DNA from 2 places in the Paenibacillus glycanilyticus genome. Region 1 is predicted to be linked to the other one. Evidence: riboswitches for the same ligand, from Rfam matches in the RefSeq annotation. Region 1 holds a riboswitch; the other holds the start of a gene.
The links. A riboswitch is a leader RNA that binds a small molecule or an ion and turns the genes downstream of it on or off. The one in region 1 is predicted to bind cyclic di-AMP.
Positions count from the first base shown of each region.

Region 2: linked by a shared signal. The riboswitch ahead of ACR9FF_RS23465 (TrkH family potassium uptake protein) and the one ahead of ACR9FF_RS00145 (3D domain-containing protein) in region 1 are both predicted to bind cyclic di-AMP.

Region 1 covers NZ_CP195155.1:17,829-32,614, forward strand. The annotation lists gene ACR9FF_RS00085 (aminotransferase class I/II-fold pyridoxal phosphate-dependent enzyme) at 1-1,295, shown strand, start outside; gene tmk (dTMP kinase) at 1,406-2,059, shown strand; gene ACR9FF_RS00095 (cyclic-di-AMP receptor) at 2,119-2,448, shown strand; gene ACR9FF_RS00100 (YaaR family protein) at 2,465-2,908, shown strand; gene holB (DNA polymerase III subunit delta') at 2,924-3,901, shown strand; gene ACR9FF_RS00110 (PSP1 domain-containing protein) at 3,906-4,715, shown strand; gene ACR9FF_RS00115 (initiation-control protein YabA) at 4,748-5,164, shown strand; gene ACR9FF_RS00120 (tRNA1(Val) (adenine(37)-N6)-methyltransferase) at 5,281-5,931, shown strand; gene rsmI (16S rRNA (cytidine(1402)-2'-O)-methyltransferase) at 5,962-6,849, shown strand; gene ACR9FF_RS00130 (AbrB/MazE/SpoVT family DNA-binding domain-containing protein) at 6,972-7,226, opposite strand; gene ACR9FF_RS00135 (HD domain-containing protein) at 7,511-8,806, shown strand; gene ACR9FF_RS00140 (TatD family hydrolase) at 8,837-9,610, shown strand; cyclic di-AMP (ydaO/yuaA leader) riboswitch at 9,794-10,003, shown strand; gene ACR9FF_RS00145 (3D domain-containing protein) at 10,248-11,381, shown strand; gene rnmV (ribonuclease M5) at 11,537-12,082, shown strand; gene rsmA (16S rRNA (adenine(1518)-N(6)/adenine(1519)-N(6))-dimethyltransferase RsmA) at 12,088-12,984, shown strand; gene yabG (sporulation peptidase YabG) at 14,185-14,786, shown strand, end outside.
Region 2 covers NZ_CP195155.1:5,206,743-5,221,528, forward strand. The annotation lists gene ACR9FF_RS23425 (EamA family transporter) at 41-886, shown strand; gene ACR9FF_RS23430 (DoxX family protein) at 962-1,360, opposite strand; gene ACR9FF_RS23435 (winged helix-turn-helix transcriptional regulator) at 1,556-1,864, shown strand; gene sdhB (succinate dehydrogenase iron-sulfur subunit) at 2,036-2,794, opposite strand; gene sdhA (succinate dehydrogenase flavoprotein subunit) at 2,797-4,554, opposite strand; gene ACR9FF_RS23450 (succinate dehydrogenase cytochrome b558 subunit) at 4,582-5,253, opposite strand; gene ACR9FF_RS23455 (LysR family transcriptional regulator) at 5,584-6,462, shown strand; gene ACR9FF_RS23460 (potassium channel family protein) at 6,855-7,517, opposite strand; gene ACR9FF_RS23465 (TrkH family potassium uptake protein) at 7,535-8,875, opposite strand; cyclic di-AMP (ydaO/yuaA leader) riboswitch at 8,946-9,107, opposite strand; gene ACR9FF_RS23470 (CPBP family intramembrane glutamic endopeptidase) at 9,357-10,952, shown strand; gene ACR9FF_RS23475 (hypothetical protein) at 11,119-11,634, shown strand; gene ACR9FF_RS23480 (hypothetical protein) at 11,763-12,305, shown strand; gene uvrC (excinuclease ABC subunit UvrC) at 12,282-14,150, opposite strand; gene ACR9FF_RS23490 (hypothetical protein) at 14,445-14,591, shown strand; gene ACR9FF_RS23495 (YezD family protein) at 14,651-14,786, opposite strand, start outside.

The sequences.
Region 1 (14,786 bases):
ATGATCTGCATCATCCGGAGGCATCCATAGCGGAAGCGCAGAGGCTTGCAGCGCAATGCTTCGGGGCCGATGAGACCTTTTTTCTCGTAGGGGGAAGCACATCCGGAAATCTGGCGATGATCCTTGGAGTATGCGAGCCTGGCGATCTCATGATCGTTCAGCGCAATGTCCATAAGTCAGTCCTTAACGGATTAAAGCTAGCAGGGGTGAGAGCGGTAATTGTCACGCCTAGAATGGATGAGGAAACGGGATTGCCAACAACCCCATCATTAGAGAGCATAGAACAAGCGCTTAAGCTGTATCCCGAAGCTAAAGCCGTGATGCTGACCAATCCCAATTATTACGGCATGACTGCAAATCTGACGAGCTATGCGGAGCTCATACACGGCTATAATAGTATGCTGCTTGTAGACGAAGCGCATGGCGCGCATTACGGATTACACTCTTCATTCCCCGAGTCGGCTATTCAGGCCGGTGCGGACGCGGTTGTACAGTCTACTCATAAGACGCTGTCCGCCTTAACGATGGGAGCAATGCTTCATCTGAAGGGGGACCGGATTCCAAGAGAATCGATAAAAGAAGTACTAGCCGCGATTCAGAGTTCAAGTCCGTCTTTTCCGATTATGGCATCCCTTGATGTTGCGCGCGTTATGGTAGACCGGTATGGGGCAGCATGGTTTGAACCGGGAATTGCTTCCGTACAGGCATTCCGGTCTTGGATAGAGCAGGAGGAAGGGGCCTTGAAGGTGCTCCCGGCCAATCAAAGCTCAGAAGCTTACGATAACTTGGATCCGCTAAGAGTTGTTTTATGGGATCGTACAGGGACCGTCACCGGCTTTGAACTGCAAAAGCTATTGGAGGAGCAGGGCTGCTGGGCGGAGATGGCGGATATCAAGCATGTAGTATTGGTGTGGGGATGCCGGACAGGAGATGACACTAGGTTAAAGCTTCAGGCTGCTTGCAAACAGATCGAACACATCATCAGAAACAGCTCCATCAAGAGCGTAAGAGTTTCAACAAGTTCCTATCCGGGTATTGGTTTCTCAACTCCGCAGAAGCCGGTAGAATGGAGCCGGAAAAAGAGGGAGCAGCTTAGACTGCCGTTGGAAGAGTCAGAGGGCTATGAGGTCGCGGAAATGGTTGTACCTTATCCTCCGGGGATACCGATTCTTTACCCGGGAGAAGCGTTGACCAAAGAGATGATAGGGTATATTTCGACATTAGCCGAGACTGGAGCCAAGTTTCAGGGAGCGGTCGACAGCAGGATGCAGACAATTGCCGTATATTCGCGTTAATTAGGTTAAAATAAGTAGTACAAGGGTATTCGCTTTGTTAGAACTTTGTTAAAATATATACTATACACAACTATAGTGTTGAGTAGCATAAGGTTAGGAGCCATACGAGGTTGAATAAGGGAATCTTTATTACCATAGAAGGCGGCGAAGGTGCCGGCAAAACAACACTGATTGAGCAGCTCGCGCATACGATGCAGCAGCGGGGCAAAACCGTTATTACGACCCGCGAGCCAGGCGGCATCCCGATTGCGGAGCAGATCCGTTCCGTTATCCTGGACCGTAACCATACGGGAATGGATGCGCGCACGGAAGCCTTGCTGTATGCAGCATCAAGACGCCAGCATTTGGTCGAGAAGGTTATGCCGGCGCTTGCGGACGGTCAGATTGTCATCTGCGACCGTTTCGTGGACAGCAGCCTCGCTTATCAGGGCCATGCCAGAGGACTGGGCATGGAGGAGGTATGGTCGATCAACCGTTTTGCGGTGGATGGAGCCATGCCTCAGCTTACGATTTACATGGATATCGATCCGGAGGTTGGATTAGCCCGGATCAGAGCCGCAGGCGAACGCGAAGTCAACCGCCTGGACCTGGAGTCGCTTGCTTTTCACCAGCTAGTGCGGGAAGGCTATAGGAAGCTGCTAGAGCAGTTTCCGGAGCGGATCGTGAAGGTTGATGCGGGAAAAGCGGCAAATGCTGTACTGGAAGAAGTTATTTTGACGATTGACCGCAGATTTAAAGGATTTTTCGCAGCCGATGTGCAATAAACAACGTATGAATGACTTCGTACCTGTTCTATTAACCTAACCAATTGGGAGGAATGAGGATGAAATTAGTCATTGCGATTGTACAAGATAAGGACAGCAACCGTTTGTCGAATGCTCTTGTGAAGGATGGCTTCCGCGCTACCAAGCTTGCAAGTACGGGGGGATTCCTTCGCGCAGGCAATACAACGTTTATGATTGGTATAGAAGATGAGCGTGTTCACGAGGTACTACAAGTGATCAGTTCGAACTGCAAGGTGAGAGATCAGCTGGTTACGCCTGTTTCACCGATTGGTGGTTCGACCGATTCGTACATTCCTTTCCCTGTAGAGGTGCAAGTGGGGGGAGCGGCGGTATTCGTCGTACCTGTTGAGCGTTTCGAACATTTCTGATTGGACGTGAATAGCGATGAAAATCGATCAAAGCTGGCGTCCGCTCGGCCAGAACCGTGCAGGCGGAGATACGGCGACGAAGCCGGCTCCTGCCAGAAGCTTCTCTGACGCCCTGGTACAGCAGGATGCCATGCGGACGCAGGAGCAGCTGCAGCAGAAGCTTACGGAAATTCATAATCAAGGCGAGCGTCTGGCCAGAACGATGACGGTCCGTGAGCTGAAGATGTACCGGCAGATGGTGAAGCGGTTCCTGGAGGATACCGTCAAACGCGGAATCGGGCTGAAGGAGCTGCGCGGTTTTGATCGAAGAGGCCGGACCAAGCGATACAAGCTGCTCGATGAAATTGATTCGGCGCTGGTATCCATGGCAGAGGAGCTGCTGGAGACGGAACAAGGCAGGCTCGAGCTGCTTGGCCGGATCGGAGAAATTCGCGGACTTCTAATTAATTTATTGTTTTAGAAAGGGTACGCAGCAATGAGCATGGAACAAGTAGCCGGCCAATGGAAAGCGAAGCGAATATTAAAGCATGCGCTGCAGAGCGACAAGGTTTCGCATGCTTATTTGTTCTACGGCCCTTCCGGTACAGGAAGAAAGGCTATGGCCAGAGCCTTCGCCAAGGCACTCTTTTGCACGTCTGGCGGGGATGACGCCTGTGATCATTGCCTGGAATGCCGTAAATTCGAGAATGGGAATCAGCCGGATCTGCTGACCATTACGCCGGATGGGCAATCCATCAAGATTGATCAAATACGCGAGCTCCAGCGCGAGCTTGCTTACCGGGGAAGCGGTACTTCACGGAAGGTATATATTGTCGAACGCGCGGAGACAATGACCCTTCAGGCAGCGAATAGTCTGCTTAAATTTTTGGAGGAGCCGCTTTCTCCTATTGTTGCCATACTAATTACGGATAATGGACAAGCCGTGCTTCCAACCATTCGTTCAAGGGCGCAGTGGGTGCCATTCCTGCCGTTCTCGGCAAACGAAATGCTGCAGTCTCTCGTTAACGAGGGAGCACCGCCGACTCTGGCCCGCGCAGCCGTTCAATTGAGCTCCGGACTTGATGGCGCTAGAGAGATTATCCAACAGAATCAGTTTGCAGAAATCAGAAACGTAGTGATACAATTAGGGAAGGAGAGTCTGACCCGATTCACCGCGGGAATGCTCACCGCCCAGCAGCAATTTTTCAAAACGGACCTTGCGGGTGAAACGCAGCTCATGCTGTCGTTACTTGTATTATGGTTCAAAGACATGATTCAATTTCAGGCCGGAAGGCAGGAAAGTATTGTTTATATAGATCAGTTGGACTGGATTGGCAAGCATGCGTTTAACCGCCCGATCGAGAGCTGGATTGCTTGTATCGAGCATACGCTTGAAGCGGGTAAAAAAATACGTTCCAACGTATCTCCGCAGCTTGCTGTCGAGCAACTATTGGTAAACCTACAGGAGGGCTAAATCCTTGTATAACGTTGTCGGTGTCCGCTTTAAGAAAGCGGGCAAGATTTATTACTTTGATCCAGCCCTGCACCCCGTGGACAAGGACCAGCATGTTATTGTCGAAACGGCCAGGGGGATCGAATACGGTAAAGTCGTGGTCGGACAGAAAGAAGTCGGTGAAGAAGACGTTGTCCTTCCGCTGAAGAAAGTGATCCGGATTGCCAGCGAGGTAGATGCGAAGGTCGTGGAAGAGAACCGTGCCGCCGCGAAGAACGCTTTTGCCACCTGCTTGGACAAGATAAGAGATCATCAGCTCAGGATGAAGCTGGTTGATGTGGAATTCACGTTCGACCGGAACAAAATCATTTTCTATTTTACGGCTGAAGGAAGGGTCGACTTCCGCGAGTTGGTAAAAGATTTGGCCAGTGTGTTCCGTACGCGTATCGAGCTTAGGCAAATCGGCGTACGCGACGAAGCGAAGATGCTTGGGGGCATCGGTCCATGCGGGCGTGTATTATGCTGCTCTTCTTGGCTCGGGGATTTCGAACCGGTATCCATCAAGATGGCCAAGGATCAGAACTTATCGCTAAATCCTACGAAGATCTCGGGGTTATGCGGCCGTCTTATGTGCTGCTTGAAATATGAGCATGACAATTACGAAAGCGTGCGGGAGGAGCTTCCTTCCGTTGGCAAAATCGTCGTCACGTCTTATGGCGAAGGCAAAGTAACGGGCATCAACGCTTCCACGAAGTCTGTGTACGTGCAGTTGTTCGATGTGTCGGGTAAACCGAAGGAGCTGCCGCTCGACGATGTGGTTGTGAAGGAAAATTGAACGACTACGTTTGAAAGCTCTGGGGTGAAAGCTTGGAGAACAAAGAAATCTTTAATCAAATGGATGAATTAGAAAGCCGGATGGGTGATTTTCATGTTCATCTGGGCGTTCTGAAGCAGCGTGTGAAAGAACTGCTGGAGGAAAATCAGCAGCTAAGCATGGAAAACGAACAGCTGCGCAAAATATTGAAAAGAGAGACGTCGCCGAAGCCAAAGTCGACTGCAAGCCGCCAAGGGGGACAAGCTGTCCAGCCTGCCCGCCGGGAGGTTGCAGTGCATGCGGAGGAAGATACGGTTCACGATACATCGCAGCAAGCCGGTCTCGTCGGTGAGGCGCATGATAATTTGGCTAGGCTGTATCACGAAGGATTCCACATCTGCAACGTATATTACGGGCATTTGAGGACAGAAGGAGATTGCTTGTTCTGCTTATCCTTCCTTAATAAATAATAGAACATTGCAAGTATACCGTCCTTGTCTATGAAGGGCGGTATCTTTATGTCAGGGGAGTTAGGACAAAGGTGCGGGAAGTAAGACTGGAACCAAATGAACGAATTGATGATTTGATGACGGAGACGGGTCTCCATATCATCCAAAGCCGGGAAGTATTCAGCTTCTCCCTGGATGCGGTGCTGCTATCGAAGTTCGCTACCATTCCGAAGCGCGGACGAATTCTTGATCTCTGCACGGGAAACGGGGTAATCCCGATGCTGCTGACGACCAGGACCGATGCGCGGATCGATGCGGTTGAGATTCAGCCAAGACTAGCGGACATGGCAAGGCGCAGCGTAGCGATGAATAACCTGTCGGAGCAGGTCTCTATTATAGAGGCGGATCTGAAAATATTCATGAAAGAAGCCGGCAATGGTATTTATGACGCCGTAACGGTCAATCCTCCATACATGGCGGTAAAAGCAGGCGACTCCAACGAGAATGATCATTACGCAATCGCCCGTCATGAAATACATTGCACGCTGGATGATGTCGTTCATGCCTGCGCAAGGCTTGTCCATTCGGGAGGAAAGGTGGCTATGGTTCACCGTCCTTCGCGGTTTATCGATATTATGGAGACGATGCGGAAATACCGTCTTGAACCCAAGCGCGTGCAGTTCATCCATCCCAATGCGCAAGGGGAGGCCAATATGGTATTAATAGAGGCGATACGCGACGGCAAGCCGGAGCTTAGGCTGCTGCCGCCGGTCTTTGTATACGAATAAACAATATTACGGACGGGAGGGAGCAAGGCAATGATACAAATTCAAAAAAGCTTTAAAGATCAAGCGGATAGCGATTATGGTATCCTATATTTGGTAGGTACTCCGATTGGCAATCTGGAGGATATGACTTACCGGGCAATCCGGACTTTAAAAGAAGTGCAGCTTATTGCGGCTGAAGATACAAGGCAGACACGCAAGCTGCTTACGCATTTCGAGATAGCCACCAGATTGGTCAGCTATCATGAGCATAATAAGCAGGCTAGCGGAAGCGAGCTTATCCGTCTATTGATAGAAGGACAGTCTATTGCGCTTGTCAGCGATGCAGGCTTGCCTGCCGTTAGTGATCCAGGGGCTGACCTTGTTAAAGATGCCGTGGAAGCGGGTATAAAGGTAGTACCTATACCGGGAGCGAATGCGGCCTTATCGGCGCTGATCATATCGGGACTCCCGACCGACAGGTTCATGTTCACGGGATTTCCCCCAAGGGATAAAAAGCCGCTTGCCGAATGGCTGACCCGTCTATCCCGTCAAGAAGGGACGCTTATGATGTATGAATCTCCCCATCGCCTGAAGAAGACGCTGGACGCTATGCTGGAACACTGGGGCGATCGGCGGATTGCGATGGTTAGGGAGCTTACTAAGCGCCATGAAGAGGCTGCGCGCGGAAGCATATCCGAATGTCTTGCTTTTCTTGAGGAGAATCCTCCCCTGGGAGAATACTGCCTTATTATTGAAGGGGCAGCTGCAGGATCGGGGGATGCGGGAGATAACGGAGAGATTTGGTGGACAACACTTGGGCTTGAAGAGCATGTCGCCCATTACGAGAATGAAGGCATCGACCGCAAAGAAGCCATTAAAAAAGCGGCCCAAGACCGTGGCCTGCCGAAGAGGGAAGTCTATAACGCAGTTAATCGCTAGATTACTGCGTTATTTGGGCAAAAAAAGACCTTCCTGGCCGGGTTCTAGCACAGGAAGGCATCAAGGAGTATAAAAAGGTTAGAATTAACAAGTTGGTGTATTTCTATTATAACCTATATTTCTTATTTTGTCACAGGAGAAGGCATCTCAGATAAACAAATATGGCAAACAATTTTGCCTTTGAAGTAGGATACGTTTTCCGCATTGCCGCAGAAGATACATGCAGGCTCGTATTTCTTAAGCATAATACGCTCGCCGTCTACATAGATCTCCAGAGCATCTTTCTCGCCAATACCAAGGGTACGGCGCAATTCGATTGGAATAACAACACGACCCAATTCGTCGACTTTACGTACAATACCAGTAGATTTCATCATGATTTTGTTTCTCCTCTCAGGAAATTACATTTCGTCACTATTCGACATAGTTTTTCTTTTTATGGCTACTATAATACCAACGATTCCCATAATAGTCAACCGAGAAAGTCTTTAATAGAGCTTACTAGACCTATATTTACGGGAATTTGACTCTATAGCAAGGTCATATTAATCTTACTATAGAATACAACAGCTTCGACAATTTGGAAACTATATTACGACAGTATTCGACATTCTACCAGAGTTTTGTGTCGAAACCATGAACAAAGGGGTTGAAAGGGCGAGTGAATCAGCAGCTGACCGAAGAGAAGGTTTTTAAGGATCCGGTGCACAAATATATTTACGTGCAGGATCAGACGGTGTGGGATTTGATCAACACGAAGGAGTTTCAGAGGCTTAGACGAATTCGCCAGCTTGGGACCTCTTATTTGACGTTTCATGGCGCAGAACACAGCCGCTTCTCCCACTCCTTAGGGGTTTATGAAATAACGAGGAAAATCATCTCTCAATTCGAGCGTAACGAGTATCCGGGCTGGCCGGCGGAGGAAAGACTGCTGGCTCTCTGCGCCGCTCTTCTGCACGACGTTGGCCATGGGCCTTTTTCTCATTCGCTGGAGCAGGTATTCGACACTCATCATGAGCAATGGACCTGTGCGATTTTGCTGGAGGATACGGAAGTTAACCGCGTGCTGCGCCGCGTATCGGAGGATTTCCCGGAGAAGGTAGCCTCGGTAATCAGCAAGACGTACCCGAACCCGATCGTTGTAAGCCTGATTTCCAGCCAGATGGATGCGGACCGGATGGACTATCTGCTGCGCGATGCTTATTTTACGGGAGTCAACTACGGCAACTTCGACCTGGAGCGGATTTTGCGCGTCCTGCGTCCCGTTCAGGGCAAGATTGTCGTAAAGGAAAGCGGGATGCATGCCATTGAGCATTACTTAATGTCCCGTTACCAGATGTATTGGCAAATTTATTTCCATCCGGTTACCCGGAGCTCGGAGATTATACTAAGGCAGATCACCCGCCGGGCCAAGGAGCTGTACGACAGCGGCTATACCTTTTCGTGGATGCCGGGACCCATTAACAAGCTGCTTGACGGCAGCATTACGGTGCCGGATTATTTGAAGCTGGACGAGGCCTACATGCAGACGATTTTCTCGTTATGGACCGAAGAGAAGGATGCATTGCTCGCCGGGTTGTGCGACCGGTTCCTCAATCGCCAGCTCTACAAATACATTACGCTTGATGATCCGGGGGATTCTTTATTGGAAGAAGCGGCTCTGGAGTTCATCGCGATCGGTCTTAACCCGGACTACCATATGGAAATCGATTTCCCGTTTGACCAGCCTTACGACATTTATCGCCCCGATGCGAAAAAAGGCGGGAAAGAGGATAAAGCGCCGATTTTGCTGCTTAACGAAGATAACACCTTAAGCGAAATATCGGTGAAATCCGACATTGTACGATCCATCAGCGGACTGCATCAAGGCCAGTATCATATCTATTACCCGATCGAGCCCCTGCTCGCCGCTGCTGACCGGTTAAGCCCGGCTGTCCGGGAATTATTCAAAATTTAACTCTATATATAGAAGGAGCTTGCAGCTAAGATGATATCTTTATTCGACACGCATACCCACCTGGACTCTCCGCAATTCGACAACGACCGTGCCGAAGTTATCGAAAGAGCGCGTGCTGCCGGTGTCGATTTAATGATCAATATCGGTTTCAACCGCGAAACAATTCCAACGACGATGGAGCTTGCGGAAAAATACGATTTTATTTATGCAGCAGTTGGCTGGCATCCGGTGGACAGCGTTTTCATGGAGCCGGGGGATCTGGAATGGATCGAGCAGCTTTGCGCCCATCCGAAGGTTGTAGCCATAGGGGAAATCGGTCTTGATTACCACTGGGATACCTCTCCGAAGGATGTGCAGCACCGGGTATTCCGGGATCAAATTCGCCTAGCCAGGAAGCTGGGTAAGCCGATTGTCATCCATAACCGGGATGCGCATGAGGACATTGTCCGTATTCTGAGGGAAGAGAAAGCGTCTGAAGTCGGAGGGGTTATGCACTGCTACTCCGGCAGCTGGGAAACGGCAAAAATGTGCCTCGATATGAACTTCTATATTTCGTTCGGCGGACCGGTCACTTTCAAAAATGCAAGGGTGCCAAAAGAGGTGCTTGCGAACGTTCCGCTTGACCGTCTTCTTATCGAAACGGACTCCCCATATTTGTCTCCACATCCATTTAGAGGGAAGAGAAATGAGAGCTCGTATGTGTCCCTGGTCGCAGAGGCAGCAGCGGAAATAACAGGAAAATCCAAGGAGGAAATCGCAGTTATTACAAGCGCAAACGGTAAAAAATGTTTTGGTATTGTTTAAAAACGGATTAAAACCGCTGAAATAAGGACTATAGCGGCGATAAAACTCTTTTTACTTGTTGGAATCGCCGATATTTGCCTTCAGAATCCTAAAATTTCGTTAAAATCGTCTTTTAACGCATCTTTACAATTCTGTGGTCAGGAATGTATGATTTTTCTCAGAGCTTTAACTTTTGTATTGGATTTCCAGTTTGCGCTTAATCTCCGAAAGCCGGAGAGCGGGGGAACCAACGACAGCGGATGCGTAGTTAAGACGTCTTGAAGCATCGCGTGGCGTATGAATTCTTCAGGGGTGAATTTTGCGGCGATTGCCATGAGCATTCGTTCCGCGGATAGGGCAGCTCTCTCGCCCGAACCCGTCAGCTAACCTCGTAAGCGATTATAGAGAGCGATCAACCTCGTGTATTCACCTTTTCCTGAATGTTTGATTACCCAGGAAGCCACGATCAGATCCTCTGTCGAAGGCTTCTTTTTATTTTCGATTTTCGCTATTCGGAAATAGTCTTTACAGGGTAAATCTTGGAGGTGGGAGGCCGTAACACTGGAGCGTGCTTGTCACGCCAATATACTTAATAGTCGCGTCAATAGTATCATGCGTAACAGTTTGGCGGCGGGGCTATGAAGGAGGACCGATAGAAGTGGGAATGATCCAGGCTAAGGAGACCCATGGGAAGCGATCATCCAGCATGACTTTCGCATTGCGATGGAAGCATGAAAACTTGCGTTTAATTGTTCTGAGTGCAATTATCTCAATCGCTATGACTTTCATGTTTTTGGTGTTGTTGTACGGATCGGCTGATAAGAGCGTATCCGTAGTAGTGAACGGACAAGAAACTGTTGTTAAGACAAAACAATGGGTCCTGCAACGCCTACTGGATGAACAAGCTATAACGGTTGGACCCTATGACGAGGTATCTCATCCTCTGAATGCGTCCATCAAAGACGGAGACCGCATCGAAATCAAGTACGCGGTTCCGGTTACCGTAAAAGCAGATGGCAAAACATCGACGGTGTACACGACAGAGAAAACAGTACAGGCGGCGATCGGGAAATTAAATATTCCTGTCCGCGATCAAGATAAAGTTATCCCGTCTCTCGATACTCAGATTTCGAAGGCAATGACGGTGACCGTTACCCGCATCGATACCAAGGTAGCAGAGAATGAACGGACTTTGCCGTTCTCGATCGTAAAGAAACAAGATCCTACCCTCGAGAAAGGGAAGGAGAAGCTGGTGCAATCCGGCAAGAATGGCGTCGTTATCGAGCGCGTGGAGAAAAAGTACGAGAACGGTGTTCTTGTCTCCTCCAAGCTGGTCGACAAGGTCGTTCAGAAGCATACGGTCAGTCAGGTCGTAGCGGTCGGATCGAAGAAGGACGTACATACGCTCTCGGCTGCGAGCACGGGCTCCTATACAAAGAGCGGCGTAACGTTTAAGGCAAAGAAGATTCTCAAGAATGTCACTTTAACCGCCTATTCGGCAGGCGTAGCTTCTACGGGCAAGGATGAGAGTCATCCGGGATACGGCATTACGGCTTCCGGCGCGAAGGTGAAGGAAGGCCGTACGATCGCGGTGGATCCGGATGTTATTCCAATTGGCTGGTGGGTGTACATCGAAGGCATTGGCTTCCGCAGAGCGGAGGATACGGGCAGCGCCATCAATGGCAACAAGATCGACGTTTACTTTGACAGCACAAGCTATGCCAATAAGTTCGGCCGGAAAAAAGGGTATACCGTATACGTGCTTGGACCAACCAAGCCAACCGCAAGCTAATGGCTTCACGCTATCGTATTTCATTGTTAAATATGCCATTATAAGAAGAGGCGCTGCCTCTTCTTTTTGTGTGTATGGAGATGCTAAGCAGGCTGCATAATCATTGACGGTGAAAGAAGAGCGAAAGTTGCTGCTTTGGAAAGGAATGTTCGCTTGTGATTAAGGAAATTATTGTGGTGGAAGGCAAAGACGATACGGTAGCCGTGAAGCGGGCCGTTGAGGCGGATACGATCGAAACGAACGGTTCTGCGGTTGGCGAGGAAGTGCTTCGCCGGATCGAGCTGGCGATGGAACGCAGAGGCGTTATTATATTTACGGACCCCGATCATGCGGGCGAGAGAATTCGCAAAATTGTCGCGCGGCGCGTGCCGGGCTGCAAGCATGCTTTTCTGCCGCAGGAGAAGGCCATGTACAAAGGCGATATCGGAATCGAGAACGCAAGCCCCGAAGCGATTCGTCAGGCGCTCTCCGAGCTGCGGACGGAGATGGCGGCGGGAGAAGGGGACATTACCTGGGAGGATCTGATGGAAGCGGGTCTTATCGTCCATCCGGACGCGGCAAACCGCCGTCTTCGGATGGGCAAGCTGCTTGGGATCGGATATGCGAACGGCAAGCAGTTTTTCAAACGGTGTACAAGCTTCCGGATCTCCCGCGAAGAATTCGCGGAGGCTCTGCGTACGATGGAACAGGGACAGGAGTGAACGGTATGAGCGGAAACGATATGAAGGCGATTGAAGTAGCAACGCCGAAACGCACGAAGGAAATTATCGCGAAGTATGGCTTCTCGTTTAAGAAGAGCTTGGGCCAGAACTTCCTGATTGATCAAAATATTTTGCACAAGATCGTAAACGCGGCCGGACTCGACAAGACGAAGGGCGCTCTTGAGATCGGACCGGGCATCGGCGCGCTCACGCAGCATCTGGCTGCGGCAGCGGGCACGGTAACGGCTATTGAGATCGACAACCGGCTTATTCCGATACTGGGTGACATTCTGGCGGGCGAGGAGCATGTGAAGGTCGTGCATGGCGACGTGCTTAAGCTGGATCTGAAAAAGCTGTTCGAGGAGCGTTTCGCTGACGTGACTGGCGTAAGCGTCGTGGCGAACCTGCCGTATTATGTGACGACTCCGATTCTGATGAAGCTGCTGGAAGAGCGTCTGCCGCTCGAGAACATCGTCGTCATGATTCAGAAGGAAGTCGCGGAGCGGATGGCGGCGAAGCCGGGCGGCAAGGAATACGGCAGCTTGAGCGTAGCCGTGCAGTATTACTGCGAGCCGCAGCTTGTCTGCATCGTGCCGCATACGGTATTTATTCCACAGCCGAATGTAGACTCGGCTGTCATCAAGCTGGCGGTGCGCGAGAAGCCGCCGGTCGATGTGGAGGACGAGGCGCATTTCTTCCGCATCGTCCAGGCGAGCTTCGCCCAGCGCCGCAAAACGCTGGCGAACAATCTGACGGCGTTCGTGGGCAAGGAACGCCGCGAGGAAATGACGCAGCTGCTTATCGGCTGCGAGATTGATCCTGGCCGTCGAGGAGAGACCTTGTCCCTCGACGAGTTCGCCCGCATCAGCCGCGCCTTCCTGGCGGCGGGCTGGCGGGGTTAGCTCGGCCTGCTGTTAGCAGCCGAGCCTTGTTTGAGCCGGCGGCGAGCGGTTAGCGCCGCCGGTTTGTTGTGGCCTTGCCCGCCGCCGGAGTGGCGGGCGGGGAGAGCCTTGGCACGGCTGCGAAGCGCCGTGCGGGTCCTCGGGCCTGTACGGGGGCATTGTGGCCCCCAAACAGCCCGCTCATCCGTTCAGAGTATCCCACTGAGATCTGTCAGCTACCAGATGCTCCTGTAACGCGGAAAAAACGACTTTCGCGGCTCTACTGTCGTTTGCTCCATCCACTATGGCCTCAGCAACACGAAAAAACCGACTTACACGAATTATCTTCGCTTCATTTGCCCTCCAGAACCCCAGCAACACGAAAATTTCCTCTTACAGCCCACAAAGAATACTAAGCACACTGCTTAAAGATCCTGTAGCATGAAAAACCGACTTACACGGCCTCACCGTCGCTCCACCATTACCCGGGCAATACGCAAGTGAGGGAATGGGGAGAGACAGTTTAATTTAAGGAATAACGCAAATCGTTGCTCCAGGGGAACAGTAACTACTCTTCGGTGAGATCTTGCAATTCCCAACCTGTTGACGGACTAATTATGGCGGTGGGCGATGTGCATCTAGTGAGGCGCAAAGGCGGCAAAGAGTGATTCAGAGCAATATAATCATCCTTATATGCGTGATTTGCTAACGGCCCCCAGATGCAGCTCTGATGCCGTTAATGGTTATTCTCCGCCTGGGGCTCTGTCGCAGGCAGGCATTGCTACGCCACTACGCTACGTGGAGCAAAGGTGGGTCACGCTTGTAAGGCACTCGTTGCCAGCAGGCAAAAGTTGGCCTCGAGTGTGTAGGCAACGCAACATCGGGCAGGCAACGCCGCTGCCCGCCCGCCATATCGCCGCGCCAGGTGCAGCAGCGCGGGCAGCCTCGGCCTCCCATAAGGAATGTGGGGAGGCAATTGGGAGGCGCAGGCTACCCGCAAGAGGGTAAGGGGTAACTCCCATAAGGAGCGGAGCGTCCGCCTTTGCCTGTACATTGCCACCCATGTGGCATAGTTCAAGCAATGTACAGGCAACAGCGGCCGTTGGGAGTTACCCCGTCCCTCAAAGCGGCAGCCGGAGCCCGTCCCCTAAGCAATCGCACAATTTTCTCCGCACATTCCGTCCCCTCCACCCATACGATAGACGAAGAGGTGATTTACCCATGAAGCAAGGGGACCTGGTCGTCCGCAATTCCTATGGCGGTGACGTGCTGTTCCGAGTTGAAGAGATGCGATCCGATCAAGCGTTATTGAAAGGCACGGATTACCGTTTGCTTGCGGATGCGCCAATTCCCGACTTGTCGGTTGTTCGTGACCCGGAAGCGACAAGCGCGCGGCAGCAAGTGAAGATTAAAGTGAACGACTCTCTTAAACGGATGCGGCAGGAGAAGGCGCATCTTACGGTGTTATCAAGCCCTGACCGAGCTGCTTTGCAACAGCAAAGCCAGTCTTATTTCGAATTGCCGGGCAAAGTGCTTCATTTGGACGGAGACGGCAACTACTTACGGAAAAGCATGCAGTTGTACCAAACGATGAAGGTGCCCGCGCATGGCGTGCATGCTCACGAATCGCAGATGGCACAGCTGCTGTATCGTTTGCTGCCGCAGGTAAAGCCGGATATCGTTGTGATCACCGGTCATGACGGAGTCCTCAAAAACCGCGAGGGCGAAGATCTGTATAGCCTGAGCAGCTATAAAAATTCGCAGCATTTCGTAAATGCCGTGCGCGTTGCCCGCCAATACGAAAAGAATATGGATGGGCTTGT
Region 2 (14,786 bases), 1.6 Mb from region 1:
TTCAATTGTGTAACAAATTCAGGTAGGAGATGACAAACGGATGTGGCTGGCAATCGCAGTCGGCAGCGCCTTGCTGTTTGGACTGGCAGGCTGGTGGATGAAGGTAAGCCAAATGCGCCGGGGGAATGTCTCGGTCATGCTGTTTGGGCTGTACGCCTCGGGAACGGCGGGCTTTGGCATGCATGCAGCCGTGGAAGGAACGATTCATCAATTAAGCGATTACCGGATATGGCTGGCCGGAATCATTATTGGAGCAGGCTCTGCTCTTGGCAATGCTTTATTTATGAAGGCGCTGGACTATGGCCCCGCTGCCTTGACGTCCCCGCTTACGAACATGAATATCGTGCTTGTTATTGCGCTTGGTACATTGTATTACGGCGAGAAGCTGCATTATGCGGAAGCAACGGGCATTGCATTGCTGCTTGCCGCCGTGGTTTTGATTTCGTATAAAAAACAATCGGCACCCTCTTCCGTGCAATCGCGATGGTACCTGTATGTAACCGCTGCGATCTTGTTCTTTACCTTTCGCAATGCCGGATTAAAAGTAACCGAAGAGCTGGGTCTATCCAGTGCCCCCATTTTGTTTATCGGTTACGCCTTATCTCTAATCTGGTTTGCGATTCCTCTTCGCAAAGCGAGCAGCTCGGCAGCGTTCCGAACAGGCCTCAAGCTGGGACTTCTAGCCGGCGTATTCTCATACGGCGGGCTTCAGCTGTATGCCGTTGCATTAGCGACCGGCCCCTCCAATCTGGCTGCGCCAATCTTCGCGACGAACAGCCTTGTTGTCGCAGCTGGCTCCATACTCGTTTACAAGGAAAAGCTGAACCGTGCCCAATGGGCCGCTTTTATTTTGACGATCGCCGGGCTTATTATTATCCGGATTTGACCGTTATCCCTTACAAAGCAAAAGCACCCCGGAGTCTGCCCGCGCAGAACCCTGAGGTGCTTTTTCTAATTTGCCTTAATTCAGCAATGCGTCAATCGAGAAATCTCCGGCGCCCGTGAAGGCTACGCCAAGAAAAACGGCAATCAGAACCAGGTTGTACTCGTAACCGTTTTGAGTAACCCAAAGGCCGTTAGCGCCATGCACCTTCGCAATCGCAACAATCATGGTAAGAATGAGCAATGCCGCTCCCACTTCCACCCAAAGCCCCGCTCCGAACAGTACGCCGCCCAATACCTCGAACAAACCTGCACCGGCTGCCATCAATACGCCTGGCTTCATTCCGATCGATTCAAGCCATCCGCCAGTACCTTTCAGACCGTATCCGCCGAACCAGCCAAACAGCTTCTGCGCGCCGTGTCCGATCATCAACAAACCAATAATAACCCGTATAATCAATAATCCTGTATCCATCATAATAGTACCTCTCCCTTTATCTCTTCTCGTTTGTTGAGCGGCCGCTCTCTTTGATGCACTTATCATAATGTATGTTACTTACTTTAGTCAAGTATATAAATAAAAATTAGCGAATACCCAAATTTGGCTATGCTAACGAACTTACTTTTCCTTAGAACATATGCTACAATATAGGTAGAAAAAGGGGTGATCGCGTTGGATTATTCAACTATGTGCCCAAAGTATGAAGCTGCGGCCGACATTCTTGGTAAGAAATGGACAGGGCTTATCATCCGGGTTATGCTTGGCGGACCTAAACGGTTCAAGGAAATTAAAGAGCAGATCCCCGAGATGAGCGACAAAATGTTAACGGATCGGATGAAGGAACTAGAGAGTCAAAGCATCGTGAAACGAACTGTCTATCCTGAAATGCCTGTTCGAATCGAATATGAGTTAACGCCGAAGGGTCGCGAGCTCCAACCCGTAATCGAATCGATTCAAAGCTGGGGCGAGCATTGGATGTAAAGCTGTACAACAAAAAAGCTGTGCCGGACTAAGGATATCCCTATCCTGTCCGGCGCAGCTTTTTTGCATGAGTTGACTTTCATCGCCAACTCCATTACTATTATTGATAATAGTTATCATTATCAAATAAGAGCAAGAAAAAGCCCCCCGCTGCTGCGGAGGGCGTCCTTCTTAGCCAAGCCATTTTTTGAACAATTGTTTGGTCGTATCGCGGTTGATCGCAGCGATCGAAGTCGTAAGCGGAATGCCTTTCGGGCACGAACGCACGCAGTTTTGCGAGTTACCGCAGCCTTCGATACCGCCGTCTTCCATCAACGTCTCCAGACGTTCAGCCTTGTTCATTTCACCCGTAGGGTGAACGTTGAAGAGGCGGACCTGGGAGATCGCTTGCGGGCCGATAAAGCTGTTGCGATCGTTAACGTTCGGGCAGGCTTCCATACAAACGCCGCAAGTCATGCACTTGGACAGCTCGTATGCCCATTGGCGCTTCTCTTCAGCCAGACGAGGGCCAGGGCCCAGATCATACGTACCGTCGATCGGAATCCATGCTTTAACCCGTTTCAGCGCGTTGAACATGCGCTCGCGGTTAATAACAAGGTCACGCACGACAGGGAATGTGCGCATCGGCTCGAGGCGAATCGGCTGCTCCAGCTTATCGATCAGCGCGCTGCAGGCCTGACGAGGCTTGCCGTTGATAACCATCGAGCAGGCACCACACACTTCCTCAAGGCAGTTGGATTCCCAGCATACCGGAGCCGTGTTTCCGCCATCCGATTTTTTCGGATTACGCTGAATTTCCATCAAGCCGCTGATGACGTTCATGTTGGCGCGGTAAGGAATCTCAAACTCTTCGGTATAAGGTGCGGAGTCCGGACCGTCTTGACGGGTAATAACGAATTTTACGGTTTTCGTTGCTGTCGTTTGAGCCATTGTTATTCTCCTTTCTTCTTGTTGGCTGTATAGTCGCGTTTACGCGGTTTGATGAGGGAAGTATCAACATCCTCATACGAGATTTGCGGACCCTCAGGCGTCCAGGTTGCTTTTGTTGTTTTGAGGAAGTCCTCGTCATTACGGTCCGGGAAGTCCGGCTTGTAATGCGCGCCGCGGCTTTCGTCACGGAGCAAAGCACCCAGAGTCATCGCTTCGGACAGCTCAAGCATATTCCACAGCTGGCGCGTGAACGCTACGCTGGAGTTATTCCATTTGAGCGAGTCGTTGATGTTGATGTTTTGGTAACGCTGCTTCAGCTCTTTGATCTTATCGATCGTTTGCTGCAGCTTGTCATTGAAGCGTACAACCGTCATGTTGTTGGTCATCCACTCGCCAAGCTCTTTGTGGATAACGTAAGCATTCTCGGTACCGTTCATGCCGAGGATCTTGTTGTACTTGTCTTCGTGGCGTTTCTTCTCGCGGTCGAATACCGAAGAGGAAACGTCTTCGGACGATTTCTTAAGGCCTTTGATGTATTCAACGGCTTTAGGACCGGCAACCATACCGCCGAAGATAGCGGACAGGAGCGAGTTTGCGCCGAGACGGTTCGCGCCGTGGTATTGGTATTCGCATTCGCCTGCCGCGAACAGACCAGGGATGTTCGTCATTTGGTTGTAGTCAACCCACATGCCGCCCATCGAATAGTGAACCGCAGGGAAGATTTTCATTGGGATTTTACGCGGGTCGTCGCCCATGAACTTCTCGTAAATCTCGATGATGCCGCCAAGCTTAACGTCAAGCTCCTTCGGATCTTTATGCGACAGGTCAAGGTAAACCATGTTCTCGCCGTTGATGCCAAGCTTCTCGTCAACGCAGACGCTGAAAATTTCGCGTGTTGCGATATCGCGCGGAACAAGGTTGCCGTACGCCGGATATTTCTCTTCAAGGAAGTACCAAGGCTTACCGTCTTTGTACGTCCAGATCCGGCCGCCTTCGCCGCGTGCCGATTCGGACATCAGGCGCAGCTTGTCGTCGCCGGGAATAGCCGTTGGATGGATTTGGATAAATTCGCCGTTTGCGTAATGTACGCCTTGCTGGTATACAGCAGATGCGGCAGTACCTGTATTGATAACGGAGTTCGTTGTTTTACCGAAAATGATACCAGGACCGCCGGATGCGAGAATAACGGCGTCGCCGACGAAAGTATGTACTTCCATCGTACGCAGGCTTTGTGCCGAAACACCGCGGCAGATGCCTTCGTCGTCCAGTACGGCGCCAAGGAATTCCCAATGCTCGTATTTCGTTACGAGACCGGCTGCTTCCCAGCGGCGAACTTGCTCATCCAATGCGTACAGCAGCTGTTGGCCGGTTGTTGCGCCCGCGAATGCCGTACGGTGATATTGCGTGCCGCCGAAACGACGGAAGTCAAGCAGACCCTCTGGCGTACGGGAGAACATAACGCCCATGCGGTCCATCAAGTGGATAATGCCAGGTGCGGCTTCGCACATTGCTTTTACCGGAGGCTGATTCGCGAGGAAGTCGCCGCCATATACGGTATCGTCAAAATGCTCCCAAGGGGAGTCGCCTTCACCTTTTGTATTTACAGCGCCGTTAATGCCGCCTTGCGCGCAAACGGAATGGGAACGTTTCACCGGCACGAGGGAGAACAGATCCACATGCACGCCCGCTTCCGCCGCTTTAACGGTTGCCATAAGGCCCGCAAGACCGCCGCCAACGACGATAATTTTATTTTTAGCCATAACGTTTCGCTCCTTGTCTAAATACTACTAACCGATATTGGTCAATGCCAATGCGGCACTTGCCGTTTCCTTGAACTCGTCGCCCATAAACGCTACGAGGGACAGGATGAACAGCGCAGCTACAAGCACAAAGATTACCATGCAGATATTCGCCGAAACCCGTTGAGCTTTCGGAGATACCGTAATACCCCAGCTGATCAGGAACGCCCAGAGGCCGTTGCTGAAGTGGAATACGGCAGCGAGAATACCGATGAGGTACAGAATGAACAAAGCAGGGCTGGTTGCAATATTATGCATAGTCGAGCCAAGCTCTTCATGCGTTACATTGCCAAGCGCTACCTGCACGCGAGTCTCGAACACGTGCCAGATAATAAAGATAAACGTGATTACCCCTGTAATACGCTGCAACGTAAATGCCCAGTTACGCTCATATTTGAAACGTCCCGAGTTGAGGTTCGATTGATAAGCCATATACAAACCGTAAACACCGTGGAACAAAATCGGCAGATAGATACCGAAGATTTCGAGCAGCGTTACGATAGGCAGGCCGTTAATAAAATTAACCGCTCTGGTGAAGCCTTCCGGCCCACGCTCATACGCCTGAAAATTGGCCAGGGCATGCACGATGATAAATCCACCCAGCGGAATCACCCCAAGCAGAGAGTGCAGCTTGCGCCAGTAGTACGAATTTCCTTTCATTAATACTTCTCCTTTCCAGACTGTGGTCGCTCCATGACATTTTTTGCTGTTGACAAACCATTCTACATTGTACCCCCGGCTTTTAAGTCCGTCAACAAAAGTCGACACCATTTGCGAAAGTTTCATTTCCCGACTTTTATTGCAATGGGGTCCCCGCAAAGTACCAGGATTAAAATTAGAAGCTTACCTTCACTTCTTGGGCGTTATTCAAATTGTGAACGTTCCGTGTATGCCACCCTTTTAATCCTACTCCTTTTGAGCTTATAATGGAATTGCATATTTATTATAATTTATTATAACCAATTCACATAAGCGATCGGGGAGACCAAAATGATCGAAGAATTTCATATGTTTGCTGCCATCGTGGAACATTCCAGCATGAATAAAGCGGCTAGCCTGCTTAATTTATCCCAGCCGGCCTTGTCCCGCAAAATAGCAAAGCTTGAAGAAGAGATAGGCGCCAAGCTGTTCGAACGCGTTGGCAAGCGGCTTGAGCTGACCCGCGTCGGTCAATTGACTTACGAGTATGCCGTGAACCTCCGCAAGCTGCACCGTCGTTACATGGATTCCGTTGCCGAGTACACCGCTGCGGGACGAACCTCCATCACAATTGGGGCAAGCTTAACGACGCTTCAAACCACATTACCCGATTTCATAAAGACGTTAAACGCCAGTCATCCGGAATTCGATATCAAGGCCGTAACCGGCAAAACCCACGAGATTGTCACGCTTGTCCGCGACAACAAAGCGGATATCGCCATCGTTGCTTCCATGATTGAAGATTCCCAGCTTCACTGCGTGCCGCTGTTTGACGATCATCTGCTGCTCGTTATCCCGACCAGCGTAACCGTAACGCATGAGGAGCCTCTTTCAATAGAAGATTTAAACGGGCTGCCCATGATTTTGTTCTCCAAAGGCACATGGTACCGCAAGCTGACCGACGAAGTATTCGCCAAATACCATCTTCAGCCGGATGTCCGGATGGAGATCGACTCCTTCGAGGCTATCGTCCGTCTTCTTCATACGTGCCGAGCGGCAACCCTGCTCCCGCATTCCTATATGCGCAAGCAGTTACTCGCCGACAACGAGCTTGTCGTTGTCCCCATCCGCGAGCTGGAAGAGACCAAGCGAACGACTTGTCTCATCCACAATGACCCTTCCGATCTTCATCCGGCGGTCCGGCGTTGGATCTCGGAGTTAGGTCAGTAGGTTTCGCTCTTGTGTCTTTCGCTCTTGTGTCTTTCGCTCTTATGCTTTTCGCCTTTATGCTGTTAGCCTTTGAGCTCTCCGCTCTTCTCGCTCCCGCAAGGGAGGACAGTGGTAGCGCTTTTTAGCGCTTCACTGTCCTTTTTCATTCCCTCGCAGGGGGAATGGATGGGTGCGGCGCGAGGCGGGAAAGGGGTATCTCTGGAGGAGCGCAGCGTTCGCCTTTGTCACTTCCTTTGCTACCCCTATGTAAACCTGTTCAGAGCAAAGGAATGACAACAGCGGCCGGAAGAGATACCCCGTCCCGCCGAGCCATCCCGCCCCATCCATTCCCCACCTCAGCAGCGAGCAAACAAAAGGACAATGAACGCTAACGGCGCCCACTGTCCTTATCATCACCTGATTATGGTTTCTTCAAACTGTTCAATCTGGTCGTTTGTTCCGATCACGACCATAACGTCCTTTTCCGTCACCACATCCGTCGCCGTAGGAGCAATTATAATACCGGAAGGCTTGTTAATGGCTACGATGCTGCATCCGAACCGGGCGCGCAAATTCATGTCTTGAAGCGACTTGCCGTTCAGGCATTTCGGCACCGAAAGCTCGGCAATGGTATACTCCTTCGACAGCTCGATATAATCAAGCAGATTCGGGGAGACAAGCTGATGGGCAACCCGGATGCCCATATCCCGCTCCGGATAAATAACGCGGTCAACGCCAATTTTCTCCAGCACGCGTCCGTGCAGCTCGCTCATCGCTTTAGCTACTACCCGCTTCACGCCCAAATCCTTCAATAATATAGTCGTCAGTATGCTGGCCTGAATGTCATCGCCAATCGCCACGACTCCGCAGTCAAAATTACGAACGCCTAGTGATCGCAGCGTCTCTTCGTCCGTGCAATCCGCCGACACCGTATAGGTCAGCACATTGCTCATCTCCTGAACGGCTTCCTCATCCCGGTCGATTCCAAGCACCTCATAGCCCAGCTTAATAAGCTCTCTTCCAAGACTGGAGCCGAACCTCCCCAAGCCTACGATCACGAATTGATTGTTCTTCATTCTTGCTCTCTATTCCCCTATCCAATCGTAATTTTGCCTTCCGGATACCGGTACAGCTCTTTCTCTGTTTTTGGCCCTAGCGCGTAAGCAAGCGTCAGCGGACCAAGCCGTCCGGCGAACATCGTTACCGCAATGACTATTTTGCCGAAGAACGTCAGCTCAGGCGTAATGCCCGTCGTTAGGCCAACGGTGCCAAACGCCGACGTTGTTTCGAATAAAATTTTCAGGAACTGCTGGTCTTCCGTCGTGGACAGCAGCATCGTTACCAATAGGACCAGCGTGAGCGACAGCATCGTAATCGTCAGCGCCTTGAAGATCCGGTCCTTCCCAAGCCGGTAATGGAAAAGAACGATATCTTCCCGCCCGCGGATCATCGCGATAACCGCCCCGACCATCGTGGTAAAGGTTGTCGTCTTGATTCCCCCGCCTGTAGAGCCCGGCGAAGCGCCGATAAACATCAGAATAACGGTGAAAAAGACGGTCGCCTGCCGAAGCTGGGTATAATCCAGCGTGTTGGCCCCCGCCGTTCTAGGCGTAACGGACTGGAAGAAGGAAGCCAGAATCTTTTCGCCCCAATTGAGGGAACCAAGCGTATTGCTGTTCGAAAACTCGAAAACGAAAATAACAACAGCGCCAGCGGCAATCAGGATGCCGGTTGTCGAGAGAACAACCTTGCTGTGCAGCGACAGTCTTTTGTTTTTCCGGAACTCCAGCAAATCCGCCATTACCACAAAACCTAATCCGCCAAAAATAATGAGCAGCATCGACACGATATTAACGAGCGGGTCCCCTACGTACATCGTTAAGCTGCGGAAATGGCCGAAGATATCAAAGCCTGCGTTGTTGAAGAAGGATATCGAATGAAAGAGCCCAAACCATACCGCTCTCCCAAACGGCATGTCAAAGGCGAATCGGACGGCAAACAGAACAGCGCCAACCAGCTCTATCGTTAAAGAGTAGAAGATCACTCTGCGGATTAGTCTGACGATACCCTCCATACTCGTCTGGTTCATCGCTTCCTGCAGAATGAGCCGTTCCTTAAGCGAAATCCTCTTGCGCAGCACCAGCGCAATCAGCGTGGCCATGGTCATAAAGCCTAATCCGCCAAGTTGGATAAGAGAGAGGATGATGATTTTGCCAAAGGTAGAGAAGTATGTACCCGTATCGACGACAACAAGTCCGGTCACGCAGGTCGCCGAGGTTGCCGTGAACAACGCATCGATAAAGGGCAGGCGCGAGCCATCGCTTGAGGAGAAGGGCATTGACAGCAGCACGGCTCCAATCACGATAATCATGGCAAAACCAAAGACCAGAATCCTTGGCGGCGACCATTTCAGGATATTGAGATATTTGGCCATTCTTCTCTCCTTTTAATAGATCTTTCAACATTTGGGCATAAAAAAAAGCACGGGAACTCCCATGCAAATGAGTCCTGTTCCACGCAGCCTACGAGGTTAGCTGACGGATTCGGGCCTGGAAAGGCAGCCCTATTCAAGCGGAATGCTCGAAATTCACCCCATGCTGGCGGATTGCTCCGGACAGCGGTTTGGTTCCCCCGTTTTCAAAAACGAAATTCGGCTGATACGATTCGATTAATATGACGTAACGATTATACGCCCAAACTGCGGAAACGATCAAAATGAGCCTAAGCGATAATTAAGCGGAATTCGTTCAAAAACGGGCAATCCTACAGAACAATTGGCTGCTTGCTGGCTGCAAGTCCTTATTTCACCGCTTTCCGTTTGCATCCTCTACTTTCGCCCGCATTGGATAAATGAGGTTAATAATGGTATTGTTACTGTAGCGAAGCATCGTCTGAATTCGAAATGGAGGTTTTGTATGATCCCTTCCATCGCTCCTCATGATTGGAAAAGATTCCTGTGGGCTGCTGTCGCAGGCGCAATTATTTTCATCTTTACCCAGTTCGGCCCTGCAGCCGGGGACCAACTGTTCTCAAGCTCAACTCCTAAGGTTATTGCAAAAAGCGAAGCCGAGTCGACCGCGAAAAAGTTCGTCCGGGAACAGTTCGGCAAAGCAGCCGTAACCGCCCATACGATTTATCAGACCGACAGTCTGGCAAACGGTTATTTCTCCAAGGAAGAGCTGCTGGGCAAGTTCGAAGATAAATATGACGCCAAGTTCCCGACCGATACGTTCCAGGTCAATCTGGATCTGGAGGACGGCACAAAAGCTTATGTCTACGTCCATATGACTAACGGCAGTATTACAGGCTGGCATTGGCTTGGCGGTCAATCTTCCGGCAATGCTCAATCGGTTCAAACGTCAGCGAAGGCTTTTGCCGAAACGAAAGGGTTCCGGCCGGAAGAATTGGACAGCCTGTACATCGATGACCAAGGAGACGCCGTGCTTCACCCTACCGGTTATACGCTTGGTGACGCTTCACTTGAGCTGATTATCGGAGTAGGTCTTGTTGATGATAAAGCAGTGATCACCAGGTACAAGCCAGCTTTCCAAGCACCGGCGGATTACGTCTCTTACGTGGAAGGCCAGAAAAAGACGGGCAGCGCGCTGTCTGTTGTCAGCCTGGCGTACATGTGCTTCATCTCCCTCGTTTTATCGCTTATTTACGCGATTCTTTACAGGGGACACACGACCTTTAAACGCGGGATATTTATCAGCTTGGTGTTTATCGTATTCTACATCTATAACAATCTGAACGTTCTTGATGGCATCATGGCAACCTTTGGCGAGCAGAGCCGGTCGGATGCCGAGATGAAGGCTACCGTTTTGATTACGGTCGTGCTGCTCATTCCGGTTGGCCTCGCCGTTTACTTCGCCTTAGTCGCCGGTGACGGGATGTGGCGCTCGCAAAAACGCCCCTTATGGCCGGGATTCCGCGAGCGAGGCTATGGCGAGCATGTATGGCGCAGCGTTGGCCTCTCCTATCTTTTTGCAGCGATTATCCTTGGCGCGCAAGCGATCATTATGGTCGCCATGAAGTTTCTTGCAGGCTCCTGGGCAACCAGCGATGCTACGCAGTCGCCTTACAATACGGATATGCTATGGCTTATGCCGATGATGGCCTGGTGCGCTGCCATATCCGAAGAAGCGATATTCCGGTTGTTCGGCATTGCTTTATTCAAAAAATGGTTCAAAAATACGTTTATCGCTACGCTTATTCCCACGATCATGTGGGCGCTGGGACATGTCGGCTATCCGATCTTCCCGTTCTATACGCGTATCGTGGAGCTTGTTATTCTGGGAACGGTATTTTGTCTTATTTTCCTCCGCTATGGCTTTATAACGGCCGTGTTCACCCACGCAATTCTGGACAGCCTTATTATGAGCTTCGAGCTGGTCAGCGTTGGAGGAGGCGTTAATATTACCGCAGCCCTTATCTATGCTATTCTGCCTGTTATTATCGCTTGGGTTATCAAATCCTGGCATAAACGGCGCACTCCAATACGGGTCTGAAAGGACTCCTTATAAAAAAAGGAATGTATCTCTTCGAAGATACATTCCTTTTTTCGCAATAACGGCACTCTACACCGCCCATTTAATAGAAACGGTCACTTTGTCCAAGAGAAATCCTGTCCAACTTAATATAATCTATTAAACCAACATATGGAGTGTGATAGGATTGATTGCAAGAATCAGCGGCTATGACCGCAAACAGAGCTCATGCAATAAAAGCTATGAGAAACAGTCGTCATGCAAAAAGTCAAGCGGCCATCACAAATCGTCCGGGAAAAAGAACAAATCAGGCGGCAAGAAAAATTGCTGCTGCCAACACAAGTCTTCCAGCAAAAAATCGGACGGCTATTCACACAAATCAAATGGCTGCAAATGCGAACACAAATCAAATGGCCGCAAATACGAGCACAAATCTTCGGGCTATAGCGACAATTCGGTAATTCCGTACAACAAGGAAGAAAAATCAAGCGGAAAAAGCTATGCTGAATATGCTTATGGCATCCTTAGCAAGCTGTCGCTCGGACAAGTTATTCATCGCGTTACGCTGGATAACGGAAAGGATCTGGATAAAGCGAAATGGGCTGGCTTTAAGAATGGGCATGCTACTTTCTCTGCTTTCAACTACAAAACGACTTACCTCGTTTATGTCCCGTTGAACAAAATTACAAGCATCGCTTTGTAAAGAAAATTAATCAAGAAACTATTTCATTTGTTTATCCACTCCTGTACAAGAGCAACTCTAGCAACCTTCATATAATCTAGTATTACGTTCATGAGGAGTGATAGAATTGCCAAAAAACCATAGCTCGGGTGGCAACCAAAGTCCCGGAGGCAACCAAAGTCCCGGCGGCAACCAAAGTCCTGGCGGCAACCAAAGTCCCGGAGGCAACCAAAGTCCTGGCGGCAACCAAAGTCCTGGCGGCAATCAAAGTCCTGGCGGCAATCAAAGTCCCGGCGGCAATCAAAGTCCTGGCGGCAATCAAAGTCCCGGCGGCAGAAGTGCAGGAGCTAACAAAGCTGGAGCTAATAAAAAATCAGGTGGCAGCAAAGGCAATAAAAGCGGTAAACCCGGTGGCAGCAAAGGCAATAAAAGCGGCAAATCAGGCGGCAGCAAAGGCAATAAAAGCAGCAAATCCGGTGGTAGCAAAGGCAATAAAAGCGGCAAATCAGGCGGCAGCAAAGGCAATAAAAGCGGCAAATCAGGCGGCAGCAAAGGCAATAAAAGCGGCAAATCCGGTGGTAGCAAAGGCAATAAAAGCGGCAAACCAGGCGGTCGCAAAGGCAAATAAAAAAATAAAGGCAAGTAATATAAAAAGGAATGAGGTTGCCTCATTCCTTTTCTTCTTCATTTAACGAAGCTAAAATTTGCGAAGCCAGCTTCTCGCCAATAGACAGAGGCTTGAAGTCCTCGATTGAAGCTTCCCTTATCTTCTTAATCGAGCCAAAATGCTTAAGCAGCAGCTTGCGGCGCTTCTCTCCGATTCCCGGAATCGCATCCAGCTGGGAAGCGATCATAGATTTGCCGCGCTGTTCGCGGTGGAAAGAAATCGCAAACCGGTGGACTTCATCCTGAATCCGCTGCAGCAGATAAAATTCCTGGCTGTCGCGGGGCAGCGGCACGACTTCCGGCGGATCACCGGTCATCAATTGGGCCGTCTTATGCTTTGCATCCTTCACAAGTCCGCATACCGGAATATAAAGCCCCAGCTCATTTTGCAAAATATCCAGTGCTGCGGAGATTTGTCCCTTGCCACCGTCGACTACGATTAAATCCGGAGGAGTCTGCTGCTCCTTCAGCATTCTTTCGTAACGGCGCCGCACAACCTCGCGCATCGTTTCGTAATCATCCGCGCCAACAACGGTTTTCACCTTATACTTGCGGTACTCTTTCCTGTCCGGCTTGCCATCCGTAAAGACAACCATCGCCGAGACCGGATTTGTGCCTTGGATATTCGAGTTATCGAACGCCTCGATTCGCCGGACCTCGGGCAGTCCAAGCCATTCGGCTAGTCCTTCCGAAGCGCGGACGCTTCTCTCTTCGTCCCGCTCGATCAGGCGGAATTTATCCGCCAGCGCAATCTTGGCATTATCGATAGCCATGGATACGGCTTCGCTTTTCCGTCCGCGCTGCGGCATCAGCACCTTCACCTTCAGCCAGTTATGCAGCATCGTTGCGAACTCATCGGCAGCCGTGGACGACTCCGCCGTCCCTTCTTCCTCATCGGCCGGGAGCGGCAGCAAAATCTGCTTCGGCAATGCCGGGTTATCGCTGTAATATTGGGTAACGAATGTCATAAAGTCATCGTATTCTTCCCCATAATAAGGGAATGTTGTGCCGCGCCGTTCAATCATTTTTCCCTGGCGCATGTACAGAATCTGCACGCACATCCAGCCCTTCTCTACCGCGTAGCCGAAGATGTCGCGGTCTAGGGCATCATTCATCGTAATCTTCTGCTTCTCGATAACCGCATCGATGCTGATGATCTGATCGCGGTATTCCTTGGCACGCTCGAAATTAAGCTCTTCGGCGGCAGCTTCCATTTTACGCTGAATTTCCGCTTTTACGGCATCATGGCCGCCGTTAAGGAACTTGGTAATTTCCTGAATCATCGCATCGTATTGGCCCTGCTCCACATCGTACTCGCAAGGGGCAATACATTGGCCGATATGATAGTACAAGCATACTTTATCAGGCAGCGTTCCGCATTTGCGCAGCGGATAAAGCCGGTCCAGCAGCTTCTTGGTTTGCTGAGCCGCGAAGGCATTCGGGTACGGTCCGAAATATTTGCCTTTATCCTTCACGACACGCCGCGTAACCTCAAGGCGCGGGTGTTTTTCGTTCGTAATCTTAATATACGGAAAAGTTTTGTCGTCCTTCAGAAGAACATTGTATCTTGGATGATATTGCTTGATCAGATTGCATTCGAGAATGAGTGCTTCCATATTGCTCGAGGTAATAATATAGTCAAAGTCGCGGATTTCCGATACGAGCCGCTGCGTTTTTCCGTTATGGCTTCCGTTGAAGTAGGAGCGGACGCGATTTTTCAACACCTTCGCTTTGCCTACATATATAATGGTGCCTTCCCCGTTCTTCATTAAATAACAGCCGGGCTGGTCTGGAAGCAGCGCTAATTTGTTGCGGATTAGCTCTTCGGCTTCCGCCCTGCTGGCGGGTGTATTTTGTTGTTGCTGATCCATTTTGTCCCTCCTAAAAAGAATTACCATACTATTGGCCGAGAATCGGCAATTGTGGTAATTCTTACTTCGTAAGCGTAAACTCAGAATTACCATACTATTGGCCGAGAATCGGCGATTTTGTGGTAATTCTTACTTCGTAAGCATAAGCTTCGCGCTGTTTATCTATTCCTTTATATTAGCATATCGAACGCATGTTTCGCTTTATAATTGTCAATGAATTGCTTTACAATTATTCGTAAAGTTGGGTATACTATTATAAGCTTGAATGGTCTTCAAGGGAGGCGTAATCCACTAATGGAAAATGTACGTGATCCGCGCGAACATGTGAATGAAGAACCGCGCCACGACTTGATGGACGTTATGACAGGCTTTGGCGGAATGCTGGGCTTTATGACCGTCATTTTTGCTGCAGCCGTCATCATTAAATTCGTCATTTCGTAACCACAAACAAGAAAAGCTCCGTACCGGATATCCGGTACGGAGCTTTTTTCGCTTTATTATCATTGGGCAACGGCGCGAAGGTTATCGCCGTTAGCTGCCTTTTGCTCCGGCTGCGCCTGCTTATGGGAAGGTTGATCGTAACGTGTACGTTCGGTACGGTCGATTTGAACAATACGTCCATCATGTACGGTAATA